Regions from separate parts of the Hymenobacter tenuis genome, predicted to be linked through region 1. Evidence: riboswitches for the same ligand, from Rfam matches in the RefSeq annotation. Region 1 holds a riboswitch; each other region holds the start of a gene.
What was found. Region 1 has a riboswitch for S-adenosylmethionine ahead of metH (methionine synthase). Riboswitches for the same ligand answer to the same signal wherever they lie in the genome.
Positions count from the first base shown of each region.

Region 1 (10,055 bases):
GTCATGGTGTACCAACCCAGCACGTCTTCGGCAGCGCACCAGTCGCCGTTGGGCTTGATAATCCGTTCGTTGCGGCCGTAGTAGTCGTTGCCCATGATTTGGTAGCCGGGCGGCTCGCCGGCCATAAACCAGTCGAGCTCTTGGCGCGTCATGCCGTTATCGAGGCAGTAGAGCAGCACTTCTGAATCCAAGGGATGGGCATAGAGCAAATCCAAAGACAGGAAGCGCAGCTTGTTGATCAGGCAGATTTCCGGGGTAGGCACGGCGCGCATCTCGTGGATGTACTCCGCCGATTCGCTTTGCACAATGATGCAATCGGGGCGATACTTGGCAATCTGCTGATTGCCCATAATGCTGGCCGCCGTGATGTGCTTCATGGCCGTGATGAAGGCCCGGTCGTCTTTGAGCTGCTCGTTCCAGATGCCATCTTTAGCCGATGCCCGGGCCGTTACATATATCTCGTTTACGGGCGTGTAGAAGCGCACCCAGGGATAGCGCCGGGCTACGGCTCCGCAGTACTCGGCGAAGTGCACGGGCAGCTCAGGGTTCTGGAAGTTGCCAATCCAGTCGGGTACGCCAAAGTGCATCAGGTCCAAAATGGGCGTGATACCCAGGCGCTGAATTTCGGCCATGGCTTTGTCGGCAAACTCCCAATCGAACTTGCCCGGCGCTTTATGAATCAGGTAGTACGGCAGGTTGTAGCGCAGCACCTTCAGGCCCATTTCCTTTACTAGGGCTAGGTCTTCCTTGTACCGATTGTAGTGGTCGGTTTCGGCCAGCAAGTCGCGCCGAATGGTACCGTTGGCAATAGTGGGGTAAGAGCACTCGATGCCGGTGGCAAACATGAAGTTGCCCGGGCTATTAGTCGGTAGGCCACTCCCGTCATGACCGGCCGCTCCTCCATACTCGTCGCCCTCATAGAGGCCGTCGCCGAAGGTGTTTTTTATGTGCGTTAGGAAGCTTTTGGCCATGAAGGAAGAGAGGTGAACGTCAGCTCCCCTCCTCAGATGAGGAGGGGCTGGGGGTGGTTGACCACGGTGCTGGCTTTCTGTTTAGTATTGCTAGTTGATGGAGGAGAAAAGCGGTGGTGAAAATTGTTCTAACAACTATCAACCACCCCCAGCCCCTCGCCGCTTGATGCGCGAAATCATCTGAGGAGGGGAGCTGACGTTCTGTTTTGCTACCCATCCAGCCGTTGCTGAGCGGCCAGGAATTTATCGGCGGTGCGCAGGCTGAGGGCCATGATGGTGAGAGCTGGGTTGACGCTGAGGGCGCTGGGGAAGACGGAGTTGTCGCAGATGTAGAGGTTGGGCACATCGAAGGCACGACCGTCAGCATTTACTACGGCATCGTCGCCGGAAAGGCCCATGCGGGCGGTACCTATGGTGTGCGCATAGCGCTCAATCGCCCAGATGTCGCGGGCGCCGGCGGCTTCCCAAATCTGACGCATCAGCTTTTCGGCGTGGGCATTCATGCGCTGCTCGTTTTCCTGAGCCGTGAAGTGCACGCGCGGTTTGGGTAGGCCGCGGGCGTCTTTCTCTTCGGCTAACTCCAGAAAATTGGCCTCGTGGGGCAGACAATCGCCGAGGATATTGATGCCGGCCGTGTTGTTGTACGTGCGCATATACTCACGCAGCGGCTGGCCCCAAAGCTTGCGCTTGCGCACCATTTGGGAGGCAAACGTGACGGGCATCACCCCAATGCTTTGCAGCAGGTAGCCGCCGGCAAAATCAGCGTCGCTAGGCCGGTGCGTATCCTCGGAAATAAGCCCGCCGGGAATGCCCTTGTAGGGACGGATGTCTTCGTTGAATGTACCCCACACCTGGATACCAGGGTGAGCCATGAAGTTCTTGCCGACTTGTCCGCTAGTAAGAGCTAGCTCGTTGAGCAGCAGCAACCGCGGCGTTTCTACGGCTCCGGCACACAGGAACAGATGGCGGCAGCGCTGGCGCTTTTGCTCACCGTTCTGGGTGTAGACAACCGCCTTTACGCGGCCCTTAGCATCGCGCTCAATCTCCGTCACGAAAGCATCAGCCCGGATTTCAGCACCATAGCTTTCGGCCAAGGGCAGGAAGGTAACGTCCATGCTGGCTTTGGCACCGCGGTTGCAGCCGGCCTGGCAAAAGCCCCGGTTGGTGCACGCCTCGCGCCAGCCAATACTCTCTTGGTAGTAACGCGCCGATAGTGCCGCGTTAGCAGCTGGCGACGTTTTAATTCCTAGGCCAGCACACGCTTTCTGCATGAGCAGCGCCGCGCCATTGAGCGGCAACGGAGCCAGCGGGTAGCCTTTGCGGCGCTTGGCATCCCAGGGGTACGGTGTGGGCCCACTGATGCCCAGGAAGTGTTCCAGCTCCTCGTAGTAAGGCTCCAACTCCTCAATCCCGAAAGGCCAGTCGACACCCTTTCCAAAATCGGTGAACAACTGCAAGTCGCCGCGGTGGGCACGCGGCGTATAGGCAGTATAATGCAGCGTAGAGCCACCCACGCCAGTACCGGAGTTGTTGTTGCCAAACGAAACCGGGTTCTGGCCGGCCGACAGGCGCTCATCGTTCCAAAACAGGAAGTGCTGGGCCTTTTCGTCGGTGGCGTAGTCCTTGGTGGGGTCGCGCCTAGGTCCGGCTTCCAGCGCAACCACTTTTAGACCAGCCATGGCTAGGCGCGCCAGCAAGGGCGCACCGCCGGCGCCAGTACCAATCACGACACAATCTACTTCATGTTCTGTGTCAGGAAGCGGGGCGGGCTGTTCTAATTCAATAGGTGCTTCTGCTGGCGCAGCTTCGTTATCGGCTAGTATGCTTTTGAGCAAAGGGTCCTGAATTTCGGGCTTTACCGGGTTCAGCACGCCTTCTTCGGCTACTTCTTCGTCAGGCATAAAGTGCAATAGTGGGTGGTGAAATGATAAACTGTGAGCGGCTGAATTAGCAGCTTTACAAAGCGCCAAACTCGCTATTCAGCCAGTGCTCTATTTCACCGCTTCCGGCTCGCGGGCATCTAGCTGGTTGGGCTCGATGTGGGTCCAGCCCGGCACGTCGGCCATGCCCACATACCCAATTTCTTCCTGGGCTAAGGGGTGTGAGTAGTAGGCCTCCGTTAGCTCAGCCAGCAATTCCTCAAAAAAGCGGGTAACCGGGAGCTGTTGCCAGTTTTCGCCGGGAGCATTGGCCAGAGCTACGGCCTCAATAACCTGGTCTTGCTCGGCTTCTGTGAGTTCCGTAAACAGCCGCTGAAACTGTGCCTGCGCCGCTTGGTTGATGCCACCTAGGCCTAGGCGGTACGCTTCGCGGTCGGGGGGCATGACATCGTAGCGCCACCCGTCGGAGTCGCCTTCGGCCAGGCGTTTATCGACCACTGGGGCTAGCTCAATCGGCTCCGCACGGTCGGGTTGCGGGTAGATGCGGGCCGCTACGGCGCGCAGCAACTCGTAGGTAGCAGCATCGAAGAACTGAGGCGTATAGGGCGCGTTGTCGAGGCGGGGTAATAGGGCCGCGCGGGTAGCTTCCGTCACCAGGTCGGTTTGGAGCAGGGCGCGCACGGTGCCTTCGGGATAGTGAGGGGAAGCCATGGGAAGTAGAATCAGCCGTGAGATACAAGGGCTACTGCTATACTGACGAGCTAGGCCAGTCGAATGTTTTAGCTGAACAATAAAAGCGCCTTTCCTGAGCAGAGAAGGCGCTTTTATGAATCATGTCTAGGTTAGCAAAAAAGACCGTCACGCTTGATCTGGCGTCCGCGTAGTCGAAGCATCTCTACCTCTGGCCAATCAACTGGCCTAGAACAGCGACGAACCGGTAGAGATGCTTCGACAAGTGGACGCCAGATCAAGCAGGACGGTCTCACTCATGGGCGCGAGGCCACACCTAGTGTATCCTCATTATCTATCCTACTGGTCGCTGCTCATCTTGCCGCCCGTTACGTGCACCAAGGAGCCCGTCATGAAGGAGCCATCTTGGGAGGCCAGCAGCACGTAAGCGGGCGCCAGCTCCTCGGGCTGACCGGGGCGAGCTAGGGCCACTTCATAGCCAAACTTCTCGATTTCCTCGCGGGGCATAGTTCCGGGAATGTTGGGCGTCCAGACGGGGCCGGGCACTACGCAGTTCACCCGGATGCCCCGCTCGCCGAGGTAGGTAGCCAGGCTTTTGGTAAGGGCATGAATAGCCGACTTGGAGCTGGCGTAATCCACCAGAATTGGGATGCCGGTAAGGCCTACGATGCTACCCGTATTGATAATACAGTCGTCTTTCTTGAGGTGCGGAATGGCGGCTTGGGCCATCCAGATATAGCCGAGAATGTTGGTATCGAAAGTGCGCCGGATTTGCTCCTCAGGTATGTCCTCGAACTTTTCGGCGCTCATCTGGAAGGCCGCGTTGTTGACGAGGATGTTGAGGCCGCCCAGCTCTTTGCGCGTCAGGCGCACGGCTTGTTTGCACTGCTCGGGGTCGCGCACATCTAGCTGCAGCAGCAGGCACTGGCGGTTTTGGGCTTCCACGAGGCGCTTAGTTTCCTCGGCATCCACGGTGTTTTCGTTATAGAGCACCGCCACGTTGGCGCCTTCCATGGCAAATGCTACTGCCACCGCCCGCCCGATGCCCGAATCGGCGCCGGTTATGAGGGCAATTTTGTCTTGCAGCTTGCCGGCGGCTCTGTAAGTGGAGAAGCTCATGGCGGGCTGCAGCTTCATATCGGCTTGCTTGCCGGGGTAGGGCAACTTTTGCGCGTGTTCCTTCATCTCCTTAGCCGTAGGCCGCTTCACAGGTTTGGGGGCCGCAGAGGCCGCAGCCGATGCTTTCTTGGCGGCAGGCGTAGCAGCAGACTTTTTGGTGGTTGCAGCCTTGGAAGCAGGCTTAGCAGAATCTGAAGAGGCAGAAGTTTTCTTAGCGGCCATCGGCGTAGTGGGATATAGTTGAGGTTTCTGCTTACGCAGATTTCGGCCTCGACAGCTAAAGCATTGGCTTACTAGGGTAGTCGTTCCATTCAACCTAGTGCCCTTGGTTACAAAGACCGTCATGCTGAGCTTGCCGAAATATCTCTCCCGCTTCGCTAGGCCAGTTGGATTAGCCAGAGGTAAAGATGCTTCGACAAGCGGACGCCAGATCAAGCATGACAGATAGTATGGGAAAGTCAGCACGCGAGATGTCTCGCCAAGCTCTACATGACGGCCTTATGAGGCATACAATTTTTCATAAAGCAAAAACCCGCCCCTGCTTGCGCCGAGACGGGTTTCCGTAAATCAGACTGGCCTAGGCCAGTTCAGTTAGTTGTTCTGATAATCAACGGGCTCTTTCACATCTACGCCTTGGTCTTGGAGGGAGGGGTAGTCGATGTAGCCTTTGTCGCCGGGCACGTAGAACGTGCTGGGGTCAGGGGTATTGAGGGCAGCCCCGATGCGGAAACGCTCCACTAGGTCGGGGTTGGCAATGAACGGTACGCCGAAAGCAATAACGTCGGCTTCGTTGTTGGCCAGCGCTTCTTCGGCGGTTTCCTGGGTGTAGCCACCGTTCAGGATAAAGGTGCCCTTGAAGATTTTGCGCAGGTGCGCGGCTACGGCCGGTACGCTAGGCTGAGCCATAGGATGACCGGGTAGCGCCTCAATTACGTGCAGGTAGGCCAGGTTGAACTGGTTGAGCTGCTCCGTAACATAACTGAAGGTTTTTACCGGGTCCGAGTCCTTGATGCTGGCGCTGCCCTGGGGCGACAGGCGAATGCCCACGCGGTCGGCACCCAACTCACCTATTACAGCCTGCACTACTTCTTTCACGAAGCGGGTGCGGTTTTCCAGGCTGCCGCCGTACTCGTCGGTGCGCTGGTTAGAGCCGTCCTGAATGAACTGGTCGAGCAAGTAGCCATTGGCCCCGTGGATTTCAGCGCCATCGAAGCCGGCCAACTTAGCGTTGCGAGCGGCCTGACGGAACTGGTCTACTACGCCTGGGATTTCGCTCAGATCCAACGCGCGTGGCGTAGGCACGTCTTCGAAGCCTTGACCCGTGAAGGCTTTGGCACCTTCGGGCTTAATGGCCGAGGGAGCTACGGGCAGCTCACCATTGTGGAAGAACGGGTGTGATACGCGGCCTACGTGCCAGAGCTGGATGAAAATGCGGCCTCCGGCGGCGTGCACGGCATCGGTTACTTTTTTCCAGCCAGCTACCTGCTCCTCGGAGTAGATGCCGGGGGTGTTGATATAGCCCACGCCCTGGGGCGACACCTGCGAACCTTCCGTGATAATCAGGCCGGCCGAGGCGCGCTGCACGTAGTATTTTACCACCGACTCCGTGGGTACGGTGGCCTCATTGGTGGCGCGGCTCCGCGTCATGGGGGCCATAGCAAAGCGGTTGGGCAGAGTAAGCGCGCCTACTTGTACAGGCGAGAAAAGATGGGGAGTGTGATTCATAGCAAAACAAAGTTTGGGAATCAGCTCCATGCCGATTCGCGAACTGTAACTGGTGTTGCTACATATATGTTTTCGTTTAGCTATATTTTTTTCGCCTTGCTCCCGATAACCAAGTAAGCTCGCAAGTGGCCTAGGTCCTGCTAGCGCCCGTATGCAGCGGGCTGCCGAAGCGCAAGTGCGCTATTGCACCATTACTTCCACCCGACGGTTGCGAGGGCGCTGCTGCGGGTCGCGGTTGTCGGCTACTGGCCTAGCGCCCCCGTAGCCACGGGCTGTAAGCCGCACGGAATCAATACCCTGCTGCACCAGATACTGCCGCACCACGCGGGCCCGCTGCTCGGAGAGGCGCAGGTTCAGGGCCGCTTCGCCTACGTTATCGGTGTGGCCGGCTATTTCCAGTCGCATGGCGGGTTGCTGGCGCAGAGTGCGGGCCAGGGCATTCAGTGTTGGGCGCGAAGAGGGCAGCAAGGCCGCCGTACTTTGGGTGAAGTAGAGGTTGGGCAGCGTCACGGCGGCTCCTTTGCTGAGCGCCGTCAAGTCGGGCAATTCGTTGGCAACGGTATCAGGAGCAAGTGGTTTGGCGGGCGCAGGCTTTGGCAGTGCTACTGGCCTAGTGCGGCGCGCCACCCGTGGCACTACTGCAGCAGCGGGCTTTACTACCGCTTTGGGAGCTAGCGCTTGAGGGGCTGCCGGTGCTGGAGTAGGAGCCAGCGCTGCAATGGCTTTAGGTTTGGATGGCGCGGCTTCTATCAGCACTAGCACGTTACTAGGTAGCCTCTGGTACAGATTATCTGTCGGAATGGGCTGAGGCTCATCGGTTGTATTCGGCAGCTGCCAAGCTAATTGCGCCTTCGAATCCCGGTCGCTCTGGTAATACTCCACGCGCACCGCGTAGTAGCCGCCCGACTTCATCTTTAGGTGCGCAACAGAGGTAGTAGCGGGCTGGTCGCGCCACGAATCCAGCACCTTCTTCCCGCCTATCCAAACGCGCATACCATCATCGGTTGCAATCTGGAAGGTGTACAGGCCCGTTACGGGCGCGTAAATGTGGCCCGCCCAGCGCACGGAGAAGTATTCGCCCGGCACCCCCGGGCCCGGTGATACAAAATGGTCGCCGGTAGGCCCGATGGTCCAGTTGAAGTCGATGCCTGGGTCAGTGCGCGTCAGTACCAGCTTCTCGAAGTTCTTGCCCTCGTAGTACTGCCCGCGTAGGCCTGTGCCGGGCTGGTGCTGGGCTAGCGCTAGGCCACTTACAAGCAGCAAACCAGCGGTTAGAGCTTTCTTATAAAGACTAGATAGAATCATAGCAGCAATAAGTTGTTAACGCATTGACCATAAGATGAACAGAAAATCAGGCGGCGCAAAGTTTATTCAACGAGCCCGCCTCTCCTGTTCAACGAACCATTCTGCCAGGCCTATATAGTAGAGCGTGATAAATGCTGATATATCGTTAGGCAGAGCGCAACGAATTATCAGCATTTATCACGCTCTACTATACTGTGCTGCTTGATCTGGCGTCCGCGTAGTCGAAGCCTCTCTACCTCTGGCTAACTACTGGCCTAGAACTGCGACGAAGCGGTAAAGATGCTTCGACTACGCGGACGCCAGATCAAGCATGACAACGATTTTGTTCTAGGCCTGCTCCACGCTAAAACCTGCTGGCCTAGGCCACTCCTTCAGCCATCAGAATTGAAATTTGAAGAATCTGGTTGTATCTTCGCTGTGTTACTTATCCAGAAAGACCGAGGGATTGGGCCCTATGACGTCTTAGCAACCTGACTTAACACAAGGTGCTAACTCCCGTTTCAATGCAGCTTGTATGCGTTGGAAGAAGATAAGTACAGGACTCGCGCCTCCACGCGGCTCTTTCTGGATAGGCACTTTTTCGTTGCCGATTTACTTGAAGAGCCGATATGCCGACCGTCACCACCTCCCCGCTCCACGATATTCTTGCCAAGCGCGTCCTGATTTTGGATGGCGCCATGGGCACCATGATTCAGCGTCACACGCTGACTGAGGATGATTTCCGGGGCACCCGCTTCGCTGACCACCCCAAGCCTCTGCGCGGTAACAACGACCTACTCAGCATCACCCGGCCCGATATCATCAAAGGCATCCACGCTGACTACTTCGCGGCCGGCGCTGATATGGTGGAAACCAACACGTTCAGCGGCACCACCATCGCGCAGGCCGATTACGCTTTGGAGGATATCGTGTACGAACTCAACTACGAGTCGGCGCGCATAGCCAAGGAAGTAGCCGACGAGTTTACGGCCCAAAACCCTGACAAGCCTCGCTTTGTGGCCGGCGCCATCGGGCCCACTAACCGCACCGCTAGCCTCTCCCCCGACGTGAACCGCCCCGGCTTCCGGGCCGTGACGTTCGATGAGCTGGCCACTGCCTACCACGAGCAGGTGCGCGGCCTCATTGATGGTGGTTCCGATGCCCTGCTCATCGAAACCATCTTCGACACGCTGAACGCTAAAGCTGCACTGTACGCCGTGCAGAAGTTCTTCGACGAAGGTGGCCGCGTGGTGCCCGTCATGATTTCGGGTACTATTACCGATGCTTCCGGCCGCACCCTCTCGGGGCAAACGGTAGAGGCCTTCTGGAACTCGATTCGTCACTTGCCCCTGTTGAGCGTGGGCCTGAACTGCGCCCTCGGCGCTGATCAACTGCAAGTGTATATAAAGGAGCTAAGCCGCATTGCGGATGTGCATATTTCGGCGTACCCGAATGCCGGTTTGCCCAACGCCTTTGGTGGCTATGATGAGTCGGCTCAGGAATTTGCGGGGGTAGTGGAAAACTACCTCAAGGAAGGTCTCGTGACGGTGGTAGGTGGCTGTTGTGGCACCACACCCCAGCACATCGGTGAGCTGGCCCGTCTGGCGGAAAAGTACGAGCCACGCAAGCTGCCCGAGCTACCCAAAGCTACCCGCCTGAGTGGCCTAGAGCCCTTCGGCATTTATCCCGAAAGCCTGTTTGTAAACGTGGGTGAGCGGTGCAACGTGACGGGTTCCCGCGCCTTCGCCCGCCTCATCCGGACCGGCAACTACGAAGCCGCCCTGCAAGTAGCCCGCGACCAAGTAGAGGGTGGCGCCCAAGTCATCGACGTGAACATGGACGAAGGCATGCTCGACTCGGAGCAGGCCATGACCACGTTCCTGAACCTGATTGCCTCGGAGCCCGACATTTCGCGGGTGCCGATCATGATTGACTCCTCGAAGTGGAGCGTGCTGGAAGCCGGCCTTAAGTGCGTGCAGGGCAAGAGTATCGTCAACTCCATTTCGCTTAAAGAAGGCGAAGAAACCTTCAAGGAGCGGGCCCGCACCGTGCGCCAGTACGGCGCCGCCGTGGTGGTTATGGCTTTCGATGAGAAGGGCCAGGCCGACACACTGGAGAAGCGCATCGAAATCTGTCAGCGCAGCTACGACATCCTGGTGAACGAAGTGGGTTTCCCAGCCGAGGACATCATCTTCGACCCCAACATCCTGACCGTGGGCACCGGCATGGAGGAGCACCGCAATTACGCGCTGGACTTCATCGAGGCTGTCCGCTGGATCAAGCAACACCTGCCCGGCGCCCTCACCAGTGGTGGCGTCAGCAATATCAGCTTCTCCTACCGCGGCAACGACGTAGTGCGCGAGGCTATGCACTCGGCCTTCCTCTA
Region 1 is NZ_BAAGWF010000004.1:297,054-307,108, reverse strand. Features, by position in the region: gene ACYVGU_RS14705 (glycoside hydrolase family 1 protein) at 1-971, opposite strand, end outside; gene ACYVGU_RS14700 (GMC family oxidoreductase) at 1,181-2,872, opposite strand; gene ACYVGU_RS14695 (gluconate 2-dehydrogenase subunit 3 family protein) at 2,963-3,562, opposite strand; gene ACYVGU_RS14690 (Rossmann-fold NAD(P)-binding domain-containing protein) at 3,881-4,882, opposite strand; gene ACYVGU_RS14685 (alkene reductase) at 5,252-6,385, opposite strand; gene ACYVGU_RS14680 (PA14 domain-containing protein) at 6,566-7,690, opposite strand; SAM riboswitch class I at 8,112-8,226, shown strand; gene metH (methionine synthase) at 8,299-10,055, shown strand, end outside.

Region 2 (10,055 bases), on a different contig from region 1:
GGAAAGCCTACAAGCCCAGCGTTATCCTGATTAGCTTGTTGAGTCAGCACCGGTTTGAGGCATTTGGCTACCTAGTAAAACGGAGTTAAGCCCTAACAGAAAGGAGTGGTTCTTCCTCAGTTGGTAGCACTTCAGGCATCGGTACTGGGCTGGTTGTTTGCTGCACACGCCGCAGCACCAGGAAAAGTACTAGGGCACTGAGCAGCACCAACCCGATATACAGCCCCGGCGACGTAGCAAGCAAGATTTCCGGGCTATCAGCCGCCATGCCCACAGGCCATATCATGGAGGCGAAAGCCAACAGATTATTGAGCGCATGGATACTGATACACAGCCACAGGGAGCGGGTTCGGTAGTAAAGCCACCCTAGTACTACCCCAATTAGGGCGGTTCCCAGGCTTTGGGCGGGGTTAAAATGTATTATACCAAAAAGCAGCGCCGACTGGCCAATGGCGACCCACGGCCGGTATGTGCGGAGCAAGGCTTGCAGAATTACACCCCGAAATAGCACTTCCTCCAGTATGGGCACCGCAACAACTCCTACGAGGAACGCCGCTACTGGCTCGTGCACAAGTTCTTCAAAAAAGCGTTGCTGCCAGTCAGGAAGCCCTAGTAGCTGCACCACCGACAGCACCATTACCAGGGCCGGCACCAGTAGGGGCAGCAGGGCGTACAGCCACCCCTGCTCTTGCCCCGTGAACTGCACCGGGTTCCAGCGCTTGCCCGCTTTCCAGCGCATAAACCCAAGTAGGGCTACGTTAGACAACACGGCCACAACCATACCCGTCACGGATTTTGATAGGTGCAGCACCTTGCTGGCGAGCAAAGAGGTAGGCAAGCCCACGAGTAGCGTCACGAGTAAATACCAGCCGATAAATGTCCAGCTTTCTTTTAGGGCAGGATAAGCTGGGGCTGGTTTCAATAGAGAGGGGGTAGCAACTTCAGGCGTACTAGTTTCCACAGTAAAATCAGGATTAGTATAAAGTAGTGTGCGTCAAAACTACTGTTCTTGGCGCATAAAAAAACAACCAGCCGAGCGTAGCGCGTCGGCTGGTTGTGATAGTCATCTTGATAAGAAGAATTACTGCGTTTAGGCGGCTTGCTGCTGCTTTTGCTGCCCCAGCTTGCTGTGCTTGCGGCCGTACCCGTAGTAGATAGCCAGGCCGATGGCCAGCCACACTGCCAGGCGCAACCACGTTTCCCAAGGCAACGACAGCATCATCACGAGGCAGGTCAGGATACCCAGAATAGGTACCAGCGGCACCCACGGCGTGCGGAAGCCACGTGGGGCGTCGGGTTCGCGCTTGCGCATAATCAGAATGCCCAGGCACACCATTACGAAGGCCAGCAAAGTACCAATAGAGGTCATTTCGCCTACCACCGAAATCGGCACAAACCCCGCGAATAAGGCAATAAACAAGCCTAGTAGCAGATTCGACTGCAACGGCGTGCGGAACCGCTCATGGATTCGGGAGAATACCGGGGGTAGTAACCCATCCTTGGCCATGCTGAAAAACACGCGGCTCTGGCCCAGCAAATCCACCAGAATAACGGAGGTGTAGCCGATGATAATGGCCAGAATCACGGCCGATGACAGCCAGGCGTACGGCGTTTTTTCGATGGCAATAGCCACGGGCGCAGCGCTGTTCTTGAACTCGGTGTAGTTGGCCAGGCCCGTCATGACGTGGCCGAAAAGCACAAACAATACGGTGCAAATCAGCAGGGAACCGATGATGCCGATGGGCATATTGCGCTGCGGATTCTTGGTTTCTTGGGCCATGGTGGCCACAATATCAAAGCCAATGAATACGAAGAATACTACCCCTGCCCCGCGCAGAATACCGCTCCAGCCAAACTCCCCGAACGTGCCGGTGTTCTTCGGGATGTAAGGTTGATAATTGGCGGGGTCAATGTACTGCCAGCCGAGCCCGATGAATACCAGCACCACCGCCACCTTTAGCGTAACCACCAAGGCATTAAACCAGGCCGAGCCCGAGGTACCGCGTATAATAATCATGGTGATGGCCAGCACAATAAGCATGGCCGGTATGTTCACCAAGCCGTGTACTTCGGTGCCATTAGCCAACGTAGCCGATTCAAACGGCGACATCACCAACTGCGGAGGCAGATTGATGCCGTATTTGCTCAGGAACTTCAGCAGATACTGCGACCAGCTGATGGCCACCGTGGCCGCGCCTACGGAGTACTCCAGCACCAAGTCCCAACCGATAATCCAAGCAAACAGCTCGCCCATGGTGGCATAGGCATAGGTGTAAGCGGAGCCCGCAACCGGCACCATGGAGGCAAACTCAGCGTAGCACAGAGCCGAGAAAGCACAGCCCACTGCTGCCACCACAAACGAGAGCGTAACGGCCGGACCAGCATTGTTGGCGGCCGCAATGCCCGTAAGCGAAAACAGGCCCGCCCCAATGATGACACCGATGCCAATGGTAATAAGATTGAAGCCGTTCAGGCTTCGTTTCAGGGTGTTAGCGCCCGTTTCGGCCGCTTCCTGCCGAAGCAGTTCCAATGATTTTCTGAGCATAAAGTGATTCGCCAGGTAGTAGTTGGCTGGTAAGAGAATATCCTGGCCGCAACGCCTGCTGCCGCTTAACCGGCTAGCAACGCGGGTTGCCGATGTCAGCACATTACGTAGCCTTACTAGCTTCTTAAAAAGCCGAAAGCGACGCGTATTGCCGGGCAACTACAGGCAGCAGCGCTGGCCAGGAAACGAAGAGAAGAAAAGAGATGCCTAGGGCTTGGATGCTAGGTAACGATACCATCCAAAGCCAATTGGGTCAAAAACTCAGGGCAGAAGCCGCAGCCTCAACAGCAACAACAGCGGCTCATACAGCAGCGCTGAGCCTTATGGGGCGCACTGAGAAGGGCAGCGGAAACTACGAAACAGGTACTACGGCAGAGGCAAAAGTCCACGGCTTGTTGTTTTTATATGGTCAGGAATTGGCACCGTTCCGGCTGTTGCGGATGGTTGCCGACGCGTCATAGAGCCTGTCTCTCAGCGCCTCTGTATAAAAACAATCCTTTGGGCTAGAAAGAATTGATACGACAAAGGTAGAACCGGAATGCTGCTCCTGCAAACGGGGTCTTTCTCGCTCTACCACACTGCGTATTTTATCAACTCCTGAAGCCAACTGGTGCCCTAGCAGCCAAGTCTTATCAACTCATAACACGCTCACTATCAGAACACTGCTTTTGCTGATAGATTTTACTGGCGGAAGTTTAACCGGAAAATTTAAATATTTTCAGAGGCTGCTAGGGCCCGAGTTTGCTTAAAGTTGGCATCTGAGTTGCCTATTGACCTTGCAGAAGCGGAAACGCCTGTTCCGGACGGCGGCCCGCTTCTTTCTCTGAATTTAAACAATCCAACATAGCCATGAAAAAGCTTCTCGTTCTCCTCGCCGCTTTCTCTCTTTCTGCTGCTGCCGCTTCGGCCCAAACTACGCCCGTAAAAGCAGCACATGCTAAGCACCAAAAAGGCGCCAAGGCTGCCAAAACACCTGAGCAGCGCGCCGAGCAAAAAGCCAAAAGCCTCAGTCAGAAGCTAGGCCTCTCGGCTGCTCAAACCGAGCAAGTCCGGCAGCTGAACCTGGCCCGCTACCAGGAAATGCAGGCCAAGCGCACGCAAGTAGCTTCCACCGCCGATAAAAAGCAGCGCCACCAAGTCATGAAGGCCGGCAAGGAGCGCTACGAAGCCCAACTCAAGCAAATTCTGAGCGCTGATCAGTACACGAAGTATGCTCAGCTGCAACAGGAGAAAATGGCCAAGCACAAAGCCCAGCATCCACGCAAGGCCAAAAGCTAGTGCCACATACCTAACCTAAAAGCCCCAGCGCATTCCTGCGCTGGGGCTTTTTGTTTTATGAGCAAAGCCAGTCTAGGCCGTTACTAGGTAGTTACAATGGGTAAAGCATCAGGCGTGTTCTCTGCGGCAAACCAGCGCAGGCGGTAGCAGTTCATGGCCGTGTCGCCGAGTTGCTCCAGGAGCCGGTAGTTGGCCACCGCGCCTACGGCCGCTCCAATAACAGGCACTAGCTGCGCCATTTTGGCCAAGTCAATGTAGTCGCGGTACTCCTGCTGAAACGTGCGCCAGTCAAACTCCTGCACGTCGGTCGGGAGCGTGTGGCGGTAGGCATCCCAGTTGGCAACACGGCTGTAAATTTCGTTGCGGGTATGCTGGCTGCTGAAAGCTAGCTGGAAAATGTGCAGCAGGAACAACCGCTCAGTGTAGTCGCGCACGTCGTGGCCGTAGAGGGCCGCCACATCAAACAGAAACTTCAGCTTGATGCCGAGCAGCAACGGGAAGTCGGCCAGCCCGAGCAAGAAGCCGCCCGCTCCCGTCATGGCTCCTTCGGCGGCGGCCGTATTGCGGTAATACCGCAGTGTGTTCTTCACCGCAGCTTCGCGCTCTGCCAACGGCGTATCGGCCTGCGGACGGCGCGTAGTGTGCGTAGAGCCAAACAGAACGCCGCGCACCATTTGCTTGATGGCCGCCGTGAGAGCCTGGTGCACCTTTTCGGGCAGAAATGCATTCAGCCGCGCTTGTATTCGGCGCGTGAAACGCCCCACCAGCGTGGGCTTTTTTTGCATTTTCTGTTGCCAGGCGCGCAGTTCCGTACGTGCTTGCTGATCTGGGAGAGTCATAGTAGGCAGAACGCGAAGGCTGATTGTTACCGTAAGATCGGCAGATTCTGGCTGGCATGGGCACTTGCTACTGGCCGGTTACCGCAAACTATAAATCCGCTCGATAATCTCAACCACCTTTACTCCTTCCTGCACGTTGGTGGGTGCCGGCCCACCCTTCCGGATGGTAGTCACTACGTCGTCAATCAGTTGCACGTGGTTGGCGGCGCTGCCCTGGTAGGGCCCGTAGTCGTTGGCGGGGTTAGTGGGCGGCAGCGCAGGCAGCTGGTAGTTGCGCAGGTGGCAATATTCCACCTTATCCAAGTACTGCCCACCAATCCGGACGCTGCCGTGCTCCGCCACTACCGTGAGGGAGCTCTCTAGGTTTCGGTCCCAGACGGCGGTGCTATACTGCAAGGTGCCACTCCCCCCGCGCACGAGGTCAAACGTCACCAGACCACTATCCTCAAATTCGGTGAGCTCTTGGTGGTTGAAGTCCCGGAAGCGGGCCGAAATGTTGGTGATGTCGCCGAACACCCAGTACAGCAGATCCACAAAGTGGCTGAATTGCGTGAAGAGCGTACCGCCATCCTGGGCTTGGGTGCCGCGCCAGCCACCGGGCCGGTAATAGCGGGCATCGCGGTTCCAGAAGCAGTTCAGCTGCACCAAATACACTTGTCCTAGTTGCCCTTCTTCCTGAATCTGCTTAAGCCAGGCCGCGGGCGGCGAGTAGCGGTTCTGCATCACGCCAAACACCAGTCGGTTAGCCTGTTGCGCGGCGCGCACCATGGCTTCAGCATCAGCAGTGCGCAGGGCAATGGGCTTCTCAATTACTAGGTGTAACCCAGCTCGCAACCCCAGCATAGCTTGCGGCGCATGCTGGTCATTTGGTGTAGCTATAGTTAAGACATCGGCCGCCGCACCAGCCGCCAAGTAGGCATCAAGCGAGGGAAAAAAGGGCACCCCGGGAAATGCAGAGGCCAGCTCCGGCGCTAGTTCGGTCCGAATGTCAACCAAAGCCACCAGGCGGGCGCTAGCGTGCCGTGCCACCAGGGCGGCATGGCGCCGACCAATATGGCCCACGCCACAAATAGCAAAACGAACGGCAGAAATAGAATCGGCCAAAAGAAATCAGTATGAAGTTACCTCTGCCTGCAAGCTCCGAAAAACCCACCGTAATTCCCGAACAGAAAAGCAAAGCCCGCAGCACCTGTTTGGCGCTGCGGGCTTTGCTCACGCAGAAAATGACGGGCAATTAGAGCAACCGTTTCAGCTCATTGAAATTAGCACTGCTGGGGTTTCGGTTGGTGCAGCCTAGCTGTTGGGCACTGCGCTGAATACTTTGAATGCGGGAGCCGGGGTTGGGGTGCGTGCTCAGGAACTCTGGTGCACCTCCTCCACCCTGCTTTTCGGCTTTGATGAAAAAGCCGGCAGCACCGTCGCAGGCATAGTGCCGGGTGCCGTTGAGGTAAATGGTGGAGTATTTATCAGCCTCGTTTTCGTAGTTGCGGCTGAATTTCAACTGCCCCAAGCCTGCTGCTATCTGCACAAGCTGGTTGGAATTGTTGCCCAGCACAATGCCGAGTAGAATGCTCACGCCATATTGCTGCTGCAGCATTTGCGTGCTGTGGCGGCGGTCGGCATGCGCAATTTCGTGGCCTAGTACGCCCGCTAACTGGTTTTCATTATCCAGGAACTTGATCAGTCCTGAAAACACATAAATGTGGCCCCCGGGGGTAGCAAAGGCATTCTGGATGTTGTCATCTTTGATAATCTGCACATCCCAGGGGAACTGCTTGCGGTACTTTATATTGCCATTATCCAGCACCCGGTTTACTACCCCATCGAGCAGCTTATACGCGCGGGCATTACTGGAGCGAGCCAACAGCTGGCCTTTGGCGCGGTACAACGAATCGGTTTGCTTGGCTACTTGGGCGCCCAGGGCAATATCCTGGTTAATTGAGAAAAGGTTGAAGCCCTGCTGGGGCTTCATGACGGCCGCCGTGGTTAGGCCCGAAACAACGGCTAGCGGCAGAAACAGCTTCAGAAAGAAACGACGCATAAGAGCAGGAAGTGAAGTTTTAGAGGAGAGTAGTACGCAGAAAAGAAAAAACAGTGCCAAGCCGCTTTACTTCTCGGCCCACTCCCGCACTACTGCTGCCACATAGGCCACCTGCTCCGGCATCAGCATCGGGTGCATGGGCAAGGATAACACCGTCCGACTTAGCCGCTCTGCCACAGGAAACTGCCCCATTTGGTACCCCAGGTGCGCATAGGCGGGTTGGGCATGCACCGGCGCCGGATAGTATATGGCACTAGGTACATCATGGGCCGCAAGATGCTGTTGGAGCGCCTCTCTACGTCTAGGCTCGTCGGACACTGTAATCGTGTACTGATGAAAGACGTGGGTACTGCGCAGGTCGCGCTGCGGAATAGTGACGCCCGGCACATCGGCCAGAGCCGCGTCGTACTGGGCGGCTACATGCTGGCGGGCGTTGGTCCAGGCATCGAGGTAGCGCAACTTTACTAGCAGCAGCGCCGCCTGTACCGTATCGAGGCGGGAATTCAGGCCGATATGCTCGTGGTGGTATTTGTGGGCCTGGCCGTGGTTGGCAAGCTGGCGCAGCAATGTAGCCTGCTTCGCATCGCGCGTTACTAGGGCGCCGCCATCACCAAAGCCCCCCAGGTTTTTGCTTGGAAAGAAGGAAGTAGTACCGATATGCCCTACTGTGCCGGCGCACCAGGTTTGCCCGCCTGAGGTAGTAAAACGCGCGCCAATTGCCTGGGCATTATCTTCTAGTAGTACTACCCCATGCCGGGCGGCTAAAGCGATAAGAGCTTCCAAATCAGCGCACTGCCCGAACAGATGCACCGCTAGTATGGCCCCGGTGCGAGGCGTAATGGCCGCCGCCACGGCTTCAGGGTCTAGGTTAAAGGTGCCAGGCAGCACATCGACCAGCACGGGCCGCAGGCCTAGTACGGCAGCAGCTTCTAGAGTGGCTACGTACGTAAAGGCAGGCACTAGTACCTCAGTACCAAGCGGCAAACCTAGGCTCATAAGGGCCAACTGCAGGGCGTCGGTGCCATTAGCACAGGGCACCACCTGCGCCCCATCCAGATACGCCCCCAGTTCCTGGGCAAACGCCGCTACTGCTGGGCCCTGAATAAAAGCGTTTTCATGGAGCGTGTGCTGCCAGGCCGCATCTAGCTCAGCTCGAATTGGCGCATGCTGGGCCGCTAGGTCGAGCATCTGGATTGCGGGAAGCGAGGCAGATAGTAGCGGCACAGAAGCAGGAAAGTGAAGCAGGAAAGGTCAAAGATAGCCGTCAGGCTAACACCACCGCCACCCAAGCGCAACCACCGCGAAGGAGGTTGCGTTAAGCGAAGCGGAAGCTGCTATATTCTAGCGCTTCTATATACACTCTCCCACCTACTTACTTCACACCATGTTCAGGAAAATCCTCACTACACAGGCCCTCTCGGCTCTGCTCCTGCTCGGTGGCGCAGCGGTTACGGCCACCAGTTGCACCCAGAATCAACAAAATGAAGCCTCCGGCGAAGCCGATCAGGCGTATAATGACTTCAAAACGTTTGTCTCAGACACAGAAGCCAAAGCCGACGCGGTTGCTACGGAGGCGGAAGCCGACTACGAGCGGGAAACGGCTCAGCTGAAATCAGACTTCGATACCAAAGTTGCCTCGGTTGATAAATACGCCGACAGCTACGATGACGCCCGCCGCCAGGAAATAGAACAGCTGCGCACCCGCTATACCACGGCCTACGACAAGCGCGAAATGGCTTGGAAAAACCGCCCTGGCACCACTAGCGCTATGTCGTCGGGCACCATGAAGATGGGCAAATACTACAAGCCCAGCACTCCGGCCGCTCAGCTTACCGCCGCCAATGCCCGCCAGACCTACGAGGCCTTCGTGAGCAACATCAAGGCCAACGAAGACAAATATGACATCGACGACTGGCGCAACATCAACGCCGAGTGGCGCGCCCTCGATGAAGCCTACGATAAAGTAAAAAAGGACATTCCGGCACGCGACCTAGCCGAAATTCAGAAGGAAAAGCTGAAATATGCAGCCTTCAAGTCGTTTGATAAATCGGAGGCCCGGGTGGCCCAGGGTGCTGATGCCACCGAAAGCGGTGCCAACAAAGTAGCCGAGGAAACCAAAGATGAGCGCTCAGCCGTAGGGCGGGCCGCTTCAAAAGCCGGTAGCGCCGTGAAAGGCGCCTACAAAGAAGTAAAGTCGGAAGTAAAAAACACGGACAACGACTAGCCTCCTGCCTGGCTTACAGTATAACGCCGGCTTCTCTTCGAAGAGAAGCCGGCGTTTTTGGTTTCTGGCCGAGAAGTATTTCCCGCGTTTAGCGCAGCTCAGTTAGCAACCAGTACAGCTTGAGGGCATCTAGCTGGTGCAGGCTGGGGCGCCCGGAAAGCAGGTTGCGCCGTACTTTGTCCCGGCGCAAGCTGAATGCAACCCGCACAGCATCGCCAAGACCCCAGCGCTTGAGGTGCAGCGCGGCTTGCAGCAGTTTGGTATCAGCGCCTAGCCCCTCGGTGCGGTACAACTGCACGAGGTTGCGCACGGCATCATGCGTTTTTTGCAAGAACACAGGCGCCGGCTCCAGCCCGTTGTGCAGCACTGGGTTATCGAGGTGCATTACCTCAACGCCCAAATCGCGCAGCAGCCACCCAAATTTGGTGTCTTCGTGGCCGTAGCGGGTTAGGCTCTCATCGAGGCCTAGGCGCCCGAACACATCCGCCCGAATCAGGAGGTTATTTAACGCCAGCTGCCGGTGCGGGGCGCGCTGCCGAACTGCGGCGGGCCGGGCCTCGCGGTGGCGGCCATACAGCCAGCGCAAGTGCAGGCAGGCTTCGCCAGGTGGCAGCGGCTCGTAGGCAGTGCCGCCCGAAATGACAGGTGCCGCAAGCCGGGTACTGGCGTAACCGGCCAGAAACTTTGCATCGGGAAGCAGACTGTCGTTGTCCAGTAGCAGGAGCCATTCTTGCCGAGCCGCCGCGGCCAGCTGGTTACGGATGGCTGCTCGCCCTACATTGCACTCCAGCTCCTGGTAAAAAACGCCCGGCAGGCTGATTAATTGCCGATTTAGCTTGCGGAAAGATTCACTAGAGCCGTCATCCAGGCAATGAATCTCAACAGTACCCTGCCAGTCCGGAGCTTGGGCCAGCAATGCCCGGACCAAGGGCCGCACATCGTGGTTAAACACCGGAATCAGTACTGAAAGGCCACTCATTCTATCCTAATTAAGTTACTAACCTGCCACATTGCGGGCAGCGGCTATTTGCCGGCGGCCTGCATTCTCCCACATGAGCCCCAAACGGTTTGGAAGGTTGGCACCCCTAGTACTTTTTTGTTTTAGACAGCCAACTCAAACGGCGTAAC
Region 2 is NZ_BAAGWF010000001.1:2,020,126-2,030,180, forward strand. Features, by position in the region: gene ACYVGU_RS08765 (lysostaphin resistance A-like protein) at 86-922, opposite strand; gene ACYVGU_RS08770 (amino acid permease) at 1,091-2,545, opposite strand; SAM riboswitch class I at 2,944-3,036, opposite strand; gene ACYVGU_RS08775 (hypothetical protein) at 3,395-3,823, shown strand; gene ACYVGU_RS08780 (EcsC family protein) at 3,907-4,662, opposite strand; gene ACYVGU_RS08785 (Gfo/Idh/MocA family protein) at 4,741-5,766, opposite strand; gene ACYVGU_RS08790 (M48 family metalloprotease) at 5,897-6,703, opposite strand; gene ACYVGU_RS08795 (DegT/DnrJ/EryC1/StrS family aminotransferase) at 6,770-7,927, opposite strand; gene ACYVGU_RS08800 (hypothetical protein) at 8,088-8,927, shown strand; gene ACYVGU_RS08805 (glycosyltransferase family 2 protein) at 9,016-9,906, opposite strand; gene ACYVGU_RS08810 (cell division ATP-binding protein FtsE) at 10,029-10,055, opposite strand, start outside.
Region 2: it holds a riboswitch for S-adenosylmethionine, as region 1 does, so the genes downstream of both, ACYVGU_RS08770 (amino acid permease) here and metH (methionine synthase) in region 1, are expected to answer to the same signal.

Region 3 (10,055 bases), on a different contig from region 1:
GGCGGCCATACGGTTTTTGTCGCCGCAGACGTAGAAATAGGCGCCGTTTTCGAGTTGGGCAAAGAGGCGGCGGCTTTGCTGAAGCAAGCGGTGTTGGATGTACACTTTCTCTTCCTGGTCGCGAGAGAAGGCAACATCAAGATGACTGAGCGTGCCGCGCTTGAGGTGCTGCTGCCACTCCGTTTGGTAGAGGAAGTCGGTGGTGAAGTGAGGGTTGCCAAACACCAGCCAGTTTTGGCCCGAGGCACCCGTTTCAGCCCGCTCCTCCACAAATGCACGGAAAGGCGCAATACCAGTGCCGGCTCCCACCATAATAATGTCGGCGCTCGTGTCCTGCGGGAGCTTGAAGTACTCGTTTCGGTCTACCCATACGCGAGCCGTGTCGCCAACATGGAGGCCGTCGGCCTGGTAACTGGAGCAGGCACCCTGCTTGGCGCGGCCGTTGCTGTGGTAGCGCACTGCCCCCACCGTAAGATGCACTTCTTCAGGATGAGCCAGCAGGGAACTGGCAATGGAGTACGCCCGGGCGGGCAGCGGCCGCAATACTGCCGCCAGCTGCTGCCCCGACAGTTCCACCGGAAACTCCATCATCAAGTCGGCAACGTCCCGGCCGTAGAGGTAAGCAGGCAGGGCAGCTTTGTTGGTCAGAATTTCCCGCAGTTTTGGGTGTTGTGGCGCCACAGCGGCGTAGCGCTCCAGCACGTCGCGGGTAACCACCGAGAGTTCGAGGCGCTCCGTAAGCGCCGTGCCCAGCTCCAATTCAGTGGTTTCGAGGCGGACGGGGGCGGTTGCCTCCAGACGAGCCGCATTAAGTACCTCCTGCACCAGGCCGGGGCGGTTGTGAGGCTGCACCATCAGGGCGTCGCCGGCTTCGTACTGAATGCCGGATTCGGCCAGTGAGAATTCCAGATGATAGGTTTCCTTGCTGGAGCCGCGGCCATTAAGCTGAATCTTTTCAAGCAGCTCAGCCTCAAACGGGTTACGGCTGCTGTATTCCACCCGCTCAGCCAGTTGCACCTCACTGCCTAGGTCAGGATGCAAGGCAAACTGCTTTACCTGCGCCGTGGTTACACTAGCTGCAATGGGCGAGGCAACTTTAGGGGTTTGCGCTGCCAGCAGGCCTAGTACCTGCTCGGCCCACTGGCGGGCTTCAGTTTCAAATTCTACGTCGCAATCCACGCGTTCTGCCAAGCGCTTACCACCCAATTCTGCTAGGCGCTGATCAAACTCAAACCCAGTCTGGCAGAACTGCAGGTAGCTTTTGTCGCCGAGGGCCAGTACGGCATAGCGTAGCTCGGGCAGCTTGGGGGCGCGGTTGCTAAGCAGAAACTGGTGGAGCTCCTCGGCCGCAATGGGTGGGTCGCCCTCGCCCTGGGTGCTCACAATCACCAGCAGTTGCTGCTCGGCTTTAAGCTCCTTGGTAGGGTAGTCGTTCATGTCGCGCACGGTGGCCACCAGGCCGCGCTGACGGGCAGCTTCCGCTACAATACCGGCCGCTTTCTTGCTGTTGCCGGTTTGAGAGCCATATAGAATGGTCAGGCTAGGTGCCGCAGAAGGGGAAACCGCCGAGGCCGCCGCCGTGGCCGAGGCTGTAGGCGCGGTTTCAGTGCCCACACGGCCGTAGAGGTAGCCGCTCAGCCAAAGCAACTGCTGGTCGGTGAGGCCCGCCGTCAGCTGCTGCAGCGTCGCTTCATCCAAGCCGATAGGAAGAGTGGGAGAAGGGAAGGACATGATGAAGAGTGGAATGGCTGTGTGGTGGCGGATAGCGAATCAGAAATCAGGCAACTTCAGCGTAGGAAGTAGGAGCAGCAGTAGCAAAAGCCGCTGGAACTAGTGCCTGGGCTAGGCTAGCTGAGGAAGCAAGCCGGGCTACTTCCCCAATAATGATGATGGCCGGTGCCCCAATGCCAGCTGCCGCCGCACGAGCAGGTAGCTCAGTTACTGCACCGGTTACTAGTTGGGCGTGGGGTAGCGTGCCGTTTTGCACAATAGCGGCCGGCGTATTGGCGTGCCCGTGCTGGCTGAACACCGCCACAATCTGCTCCAGCTCGCTAAGTCCCATCAGTATCACGGCCGTAGCGCTCGATTTGGCAGCTTCGGTTACGCTGCCCGAAAGCTCGCCGCTGGCAGTGGTGGCGGTAATCACCCGAAAACCTTCGCTCAGGCCCCGGTGCGTAACCGGAATGCCTACGCTGCCCGCGGCGGCTACCGCGCTGCTGATGCCGGGCACATAGTCCGTGCTAAGGCCATGGGCTTCGGCGTACAGCATCTCCTCGCGGCCCCGCCCAAACACGAAGGGGTCGCCGCCCTTCAGGCGCACTACATGGCCGTAGCGGTGGGCGTGTGTCACAATCAGGCGGTTGATTTCGTCCTGTGAGTGGCTGCGCATGCCCCGGCGCTTACCCACAGGCACCAGTACGGCTTCGGGGCGGGCGTGTGCCAGCAAGGCTTGGTTGGCTAGGGCATCAAAAAGAATGACGTCCGCTTCCGCCAGCACCCGCGCCCCCTTAAGCGTAAGAAGCTCTGGGTCGCCGGGGCCGGCACCAAGAACCGTAAGACGAGGCAGTTTGGACAAGGACATGGGCTAGGGCGTAGGTTAGAAGAGCCGGAAAACGGGCACTCATCTCGAGCTTGCCGAGACATCGCACGTGCTGACGTTGCAGCGGTAATCAGACATCAGCATGCGAGGTGTCTCGGCAAGCTTGAGATGACGTTTTGTTGGATAAATGGGCGCGTGTTTGCTGCCGGGCTCAGGTTTTTCTAGATAGAAAATGCTACTGGCGGGCCTACGGGCAGGGTGAAGTACTCGGCATTGGCTGCTTCCACTAAACCCGCGGCTACTGTGTCGCCGGTCAGCTCGTCAACTAGGATGAAAGAGCCAGAAGCACGGTTTTCTAGGTAGTTGTCGATGGCCAGGGGCACAGCCGTTTTTAGCCGCACCCGCACAATGTCGTTGAGCTGGGCCGAGTCGGTGGCCGCGCGGGCGAAGGTGTGCACGTTCACCTTGTAGAGGATGGCCGGAATGGCCGCCTTCACGAGGGCCGAGTGGTGCTGCACCAGCAGCTTGCGGCCGGGCCACAATGGCTGCTCGCTCATCCAGCACAGCGTGGCTTCCAACTCGCGGGTAAGGGTAGGCTGCTCGGCGAGCGGCACAATAGAGTCGCCGCGGCTTACGTCCACGTCGTCGCGCAGGCGAATAACCACGGCCTGCGGCGCCGAAGCCGATTCTACTTCCTGCTGGTTTACTTCAATGGCTTCAATTGCTGACTCCAGGCCTGAGGGCAGCACCTTCACCCGGTCGCCGCGGCGGTACTGCCCGCTCCGGATCTGACCGGCGTACCCGCGGTAGTCAGGCAGCTCAGCCGTTTGAGGCCGGATGACATATTGCACCTGAAAGCGTGGGGCCGCCTGAGTTTCGGTGGCGCCGGGCACACGTTCTAGGTGCTCCAGCAGGCTAGGCCCAGAGTACCAAAGCAGATGCTCGGACCTCTTCACTACATTATCGCCGTTGAGGGCGCTTAGCGGAATGGCCGTGGCGGCCGGCAGGTTGAAGTGGTTGGTGAGCTCGGCATAGTCGGTGGCAATCTTGGCAAACACCTCCTCGCTGTAGCCTACCAGGTCCATTTTGTTCACGGCCAGCACAAAGTGCCGGATGCCGAGCAGCGCGGCAATCAGGGTGTGGCGGCGGGTCTGTTCAATCACGCCTTGGCGGGCATCTACCAGCACAATAGCCAGGTCAGCATTGCTGGCGCCCGTTACCATGTTGCGGGTGTACTGCACGTGGCCGGGGGCATCCGTGATGATGAACTTGCGGCGGGGGGTAGTGAAGTATTTGTAGGCTACATCAATGGTAATGCCCTGTTCGCGCTCCGCTCGGAGGCCGTCGGTCAGCAAGGCCAGATCCACGGTGCCATTCGCGGCCTGCCGCTTTTCCAGCGCCGCCAGAATGTCCAGCGACACAGATTCAGAGTCATATAGCAAGCGGCCGATGAGCGTGCTTTTGCCGTCGTCAACGCTGCCGCAGGTAATAAATCGGAGAAGGTCCATTACAAATGGTGAAATTGTGAGGTTGTGAACTTGTGAGTTAGTTGGGCCAGTGAAGCATGAGTACAGTTCAGCACTTCACCTTTCACCACTTCACCACTTAGAAATAGCCGTTGCGTTTGCGGTCTTCCATGCCGGCTTCCGAGATGTTGTCGTCGAGGCGGGTGGCGCCCCGCTCGCTTACTTTGGCCAGCAGCAGGTCCTGAATAATGTCCTCCACGGTGCTGGCGTCGCTTTCCACGGCGGCGGTGCAGGTAGAGTCGCCAACGGTGCGGAAGCGTACTTGGCGCGTTACTATTTCGTCGTCATCATCGAGGCGCAGGTGTTCTGAGAGGCCTAGCAACTGGCCCGTAGGGAGTACCACGCAGGTGCGCTCGTGGCCGAAGTAGATGTCGGGCAGGGCAATGTTTTCGCGCTGGATATAGCGCCACACGTCCAGCTCCGTCCAGTTGGAGATGGGGAACACGCGCACGTTTTCGCCCTTCTGGATGCGGCCGTTATACACATTCCAGAGCTCGGGGCGCTGGCGCTTGGGGTCCCACTGGCCAAACTCATCTCGCACGGAGAAAATGCGCTCCTTGGCGCGGGCCTTTTCCTCGTCGCGGCGGGCCCCACCAATGCAGGCGTCAAACTCAAACTCCTCAATTACCTCCAGAAGCGTGTAGGTCTGGAGCTGGTTGCGGCTGGGGTACTTGCCGCCTGGCTCGCGTAGGCGCTGCCGCTTTATAGTATCCTCCACCTTGCGCACAATGAGTTTTTCGCCCAATTCGGCGGCTAGCTGGTCGCGGTAAGCTAGTACCTCGGGAAAGTTGTGGCCGGTATCTACGTGCACCAGCGGGAAGGGAAAACGACCCGGGCGGAAAGCTTTTTCCGCGAGGCGCGTCAGCACAATGGAGTCTTTGCCACCCGAAAACAGCAGGGCTGGGCGCTCAAACTGGCCGGCCACTTCCCGCAGGATGTGGATGGCTTCCGCTTCAAGCCGGTCGAGATAATCAAAAGTTGGGGTACTCATATAGTCGGGTGTTCAGTGTTGATGTTGGGCGCTCAGCAGGAAGTGCCAAGCTTGCCTCTAGCCGGCCGGTACGGGCTCCACTACCGGGTCGGGGCCATTGTGGTGGGCGGTGGCATGTAGGCCGCATTCCTTAGCCGAAAGGTCTTCCCACCACCAGCGGCCGGCCCGGAAATCCTCGCCGGGCCTGATGGCGCGGGTGCAGGGGGCACAGCCAATGCTTACAAAGCCCTGTTGGTGCAGCGTGTTCACGGGCACATGGTGCTCTTGGGTAAAGGCCACGGCCTGCTCCCAGGTCCAGTCGAAAAGCGGGTGGATTTTCACGAGGTTATGCGCCGCGTCCCATTCCAGTGGGTCCATGGTTTGCCGGTTCTGCGACTGCTCGGCGCGGATGCCAGTGACCCAGGCTGCTTTACCCGCTAGCGCCCGGTTCAGGGGCTCCACTTTCCGAATAAAGCAGCACTCCTTGCGGTTGTCCACGCTCTCGTAGAAGCTATTCGGGCCCTTAGCCAGCATCAGCTTTTCCACGCTTTCCCGCTCCGGATAAAACACCGCAATGGGCTGCTCATACTTGAGCAGAGTCTTGTTCCAGACGGAGTATGTCTCCTGAAAATTACGCCCAGTGTCAAGCGTGAATACCTGAATGGGGAGGTGATTAGCGAAAATAAGGTGGCTGATAATCTGGTCTTCCAGGCCAAAGGAGGTCGAGAAAACGGCCTGCTCGGGGAAGGTTTCAGCCACGAGGCGTAGCCGCTCCAGGGCAGTAGCCTGAATCAGCTGGGGGCGCAGGTCGTCGAGCAAGGCGCGAACGGCCGGCGCAGCATCTGCTGCGGACATAGCAAGAAGGGGAGGGGAAACCAGCCAGCGCGGGGCGGAGGTTTCGGTCAGGAATGACCCTAGGCGGAGCTGCGGCCACGTAGTTGAATGCGGCACACTAGCTTTCGGCCGGGCGAAAAAGCCGGGCGTACGCACGAAGTCAGCCTACACGTAGCACCGTGTCAGCCGAGCTGTTGCGCGCACAAGCCAGAAAAAAGAAGGAGGTGAGTGGCTAACAACAACACGGCATACCCATCATAGCACAACACCCATGCTGTAGAGCAAAGGCAGTGGCGGATAGAGTAGCGGAGTTGGACAAGCGGTTCACGGCTAGTTGTTTTTATATGGTCAGGAGTTGGCACCGTTTCGGATGGTCCGCTGGTTGCCGGCGTTTCGTCGAGCCTGTCTCTCCGCGCCTCTGTATAAAAACAATCCTTTGTGGGGAAAGAATTGGTATGGCAAAAGTAGCTGCCGGAATTTTACACTTCCAAATTTTATTTTTTCAACAGGTGCACATTCTCTCGCAACGCCCCCATACTCTTGGTCTCTGGGCAGCCGCCACAACGTAAGCAGAACACTAGAAAAGTTACACTGCTTCAGCTGCATGAGTAAGCGAAGGTTACTAGGTGTTCTTCAGCCGCAAACCTGCTTGAAACCTGGTTTTGAGGAAGCTACGTGCAAGTTCCGAATGAGGAGAGGTTTGCTCGTGGTATGGACCTAGTAGCTTTGCCCTATATAAGCATTGTGCAATTAGCGTTTCGGCTGAAAACGAGCCTGTAACTTGCTTAAAAATACGTTGGCCTCGGGGGCAGAATTTGTGACGAGTAGCAGGGCAGCGTACACTATCGTGAGGGTGGCAGAGCGCAAAAGCATGGTCAGGAAGGGAGAGCCTAGCGCCGGAATTAGCCAGCCAGCCAGCCCTGCCGCGGCTGCAATACCCAGTATCAGCGGGATGCGCCACGTGAATGGTTGCATCCGGAAGCTGCGCCACACAAACCACGTGCGGGCCAGGTTGATGCTTACAATAGCGAGTAAAAACGCCACTGCTGCCCCCAGCAAACCTAGTATGGGAATCAGCAAGGCATTGAGCCCAATCGTTACCAGCGCTAAGGATACGTTGAACACCAAGTCGTAGCGGTAGCGCGGGGAGGTAACTACAATTAGCCCATTGAGGCCCGTGATGCCATCAAACAGACGCGCCGCTAGCAGTACCAGCACGGCCGTAGTGCCAGCTGTTAGGGCGGGGTTGTGCATGAGGCCATAGATGAAGTCGAGGTTCAACCCAATGCCCAGAGCAAGGTAACAGCCCAGCACCGTGTTGAGACGGGTAGTGTCGCGGTAAAAAGCGGCCATTTTGGGCAGGGCCTGTTCTTTCCAATAATCGGCTAGCAGCGGAAAGGCAATTTTGTTGAGCGAGCGAGCCGGCAGCGTGAGGGCTGTGCTGATGAAAAAGGCAATGCTGTACACGCCAGCGGCCGCCAGATTCAGTTGGGAGCCCACCATAATGGTATCAATGTTCATGATGATGGTGCCCGAAATGTTGGCTAACAGCGCAAACGCCCCAAAGCTCAGGATGCTGCCCAACGGCTGCACTTGCAGTGCCGCCTTCGTAGGCCGCATATGCAGCTCCCCGATAACTGCCAGGTAGCCTGTAAGCAGCAGCGCCGTGGCGCTCATCAGGCCAATGTAGGCCAGCACGTAGCCGTGAAACGAGAGGTAGCCCAGCCCATACAGCACCGCCGCGCCCGCCTGCAATACCCGAAGTAGAATCTCCTGCACAAACGACGAGAAAGCCGTGTGGTACAGCCCCTTCAGGTACGCATCCTGCAAGGAATATAGCATCACGAACAAGGCCAGCACGCCGGCCCACCCGTAGTAAGCGCCAATCAAGTCTTGGTCGGCTTCATAAAAGTTGAGTACCAGGGGTTTCCCTCCTAGGTACAGCAGCGTGACCAACCCAAAGCCCAGCAGCGGCACGCCCAGCAGCAGCGGCAAAAACCCTTGATGACCCGCTTCGCGGTTGCGGAAATACGGAAAAAACCGGATGCCAACACTGGCAAACCCCAACGCCGAAAGCTGGGCGTAGATGGTGGCAATGGCTAGCAGCGTACCCGTGAGGCCTAGCTCCCGCGCTGATAAAAAGCGCGGAATAATGAAGGCCGTATTGACGAAGCCCAGTCCCAGCCCGATGTAGGAGATAACCGTATTTCGCAGCCCCTGCCGCAGAACAATACCCAAGAGGTGAAAGGTGAAGTGGTGAAATTGTGAAGTGGGGAGAAAATGGGTTTGACGCTCTAGCGGACCTAGTGTAATAGGCCCTTAGAAGGACGTTTGTGGTAAATCAAGAATCCATCATCCCGACGATATCGTGGCCATTAACGAAAGCCACGGCGCGGCTGCGAAGGTACTCCATGATTTCGGCGAACTGGCGCGGGCCGGTTGTTTCGTTGGCGGGGTCGAAGTTCTCGTTGTGCCAGAGCACGGTGCACACGCCCCCAAACCGCTCTGTTTCCTGGAGCATCGGCGTGAGGGCCGGCAGTATCTCCTCGGGGCGTAACTGCAAGTAGCGCGGGTGGTGCAGCGTCGCATCCATCACGTTCAGCGGAATTTCTAGGAAATTGCAGGCTTCGCCTGTAGTGAAGTTGAAGGGATAGTAGGGTAGGCAGTAGGAGTTGCGAAAACCAAATTGCTCGGCAAACCCTAACGTGGAATCATACGCAAGATTGACTCTGGACAGTATGTTAGGCATGAGTCGAGGCTCCCAACGGAGATAATGATAGCGCAAACCGAACCCAGTTTGTCCTCCACCTACTTTCTCTGAAAGCCACATTAAGTCTGGGCCAGAATGCTCACTATCGTCAGTGCGGTAGGGACCATGAAGGGCAACTTCTACCCCCGTATTCAACAGAAATCCAATATTGCGGTCCGCCTCTCGAATTTTGTAATCCGCATTAGGCGTGCCATTTGCCGCTTTACGATGCTCTGGTAAGAAGAAGAACGTGCTTTTGGCGCCGTAGCTAGCAACAGTTTGCTGCACCTCTTCCAAATTGTCCCAAGCGTCCTTCTCAGTGAAGTGCTGCCAAAGTTGCCGGGCTAGGCTAGGCCAGTCGCGGCGGCGCAGGGCGGCTTTGGCAGGTTCTTTCCAGGCGCTGTACAGGTTGTCGATGTCGTGGGTGATGAAGGCGGCCCAGTTGGCCTTGTTGGTCCAGCGGCGCGGCTGCAAAGTCCGGCCCGTTACGTGCTCTACGGCCGTTTTCAGCACATCGAAATAGTAGTTGACCACGGGCACCGATACAAACCCGTAGCGCTGCTGCACGCTGGCCGCGTACGGAAAGCGGCCGTGCTGGTCGCGCTCCTTGGAGTAGTATTCCTGCCAGCCGCTAAGCAGGTAGAAGGCTGCTGAAACTATATCGGTGTTGATAAGGGCGCGCCCACCAGGCAACAGCTCCAAGAGCGGCTGACCGGCCGCGGTATCAAAGAAAAACGGCACCGATTGGCCCAGCCACTCCCGCATGTTAGGAGCCGGCGGATATGGGTTCGTTTCGTTGAAAAACTCGCCAGCGCCGTCTGCTATCTGTACTTGTGGCTGAGCCGAAGCATAGCCAACAGACACGGAAGGCACGTTCTCGTAAGCCAGCTGGAAGTGGCGGAGCACGTAAGCCAGGCGGGTTTCTGCCGAAACTGGCAACGGTGGAGTAGGAAACGCGGGAGCGGGCATAGCGGCAAGTATAGCAGGTTTGCCGACGACGGTTCCCAAGAGGTCGTTACAGAATGCGCTGAACGGTCCTACGCCTGCTCAGTAAGCCAGTTATCAAGTAAGCGCAGGGTGCGTTGCTGGCTGTGGCCCTCATCCGGCGTGCCCAGAGTGGCGTTGTAGTAGGCGGCTCGTTGGTATAGGTCGGTGGGCTTGTGCTGCTGGTAGCGGCGCACTAGGGCTGCCAGCTCCGGCAACGTGCCAGCCTGTTCCACCAGCCCGTGCGCCACGTAGCCGTAATAATCAAAAGCCATGCTGTGCACCCCAAAGCGGAAATAGATACTGGCTAGGTTCAGCAACGTAGCTTCCAGATGGGTGCTGGTATCGGCGGCAATCAGGGCATCGTGCTCCATCAGAAACTCAAACACGTTTTGCTGGCGGGCATCAGAAAACTGCAGCCGGGGGTGTTGCGCCCGCAGAAACGAAAAGTCG
Region 3 is NZ_BAAGWF010000001.1:2,002,579-2,012,633, reverse strand. Features, by position in the region: gene ACYVGU_RS08740 (diflavin oxidoreductase) at 1-1,731, opposite strand, end outside; gene cobA (uroporphyrinogen-III C-methyltransferase) at 1,778-2,581, opposite strand; gene ACYVGU_RS08730 (sulfate adenylyltransferase subunit 1) at 2,761-4,047, opposite strand; gene cysD (sulfate adenylyltransferase subunit CysD) at 4,145-5,056, opposite strand; gene ACYVGU_RS08720 (phosphoadenosine phosphosulfate reductase family protein) at 5,114-5,890, opposite strand; SAM riboswitch class I at 6,207-6,298, opposite strand; gene ACYVGU_RS08715 (lipopolysaccharide biosynthesis protein) at 6,620-8,107, opposite strand; gene ACYVGU_RS08710 (DUF7033 domain-containing protein) at 8,211-9,587, opposite strand; gene ACYVGU_RS08705 (glycosyltransferase family protein) at 9,656-10,055, opposite strand, start outside.
Region 3: it holds a riboswitch for S-adenosylmethionine, as region 1 does, so the genes downstream of both, ACYVGU_RS08720 (phosphoadenosine phosphosulfate reductase family protein) here and metH (methionine synthase) in region 1, are expected to answer to the same signal.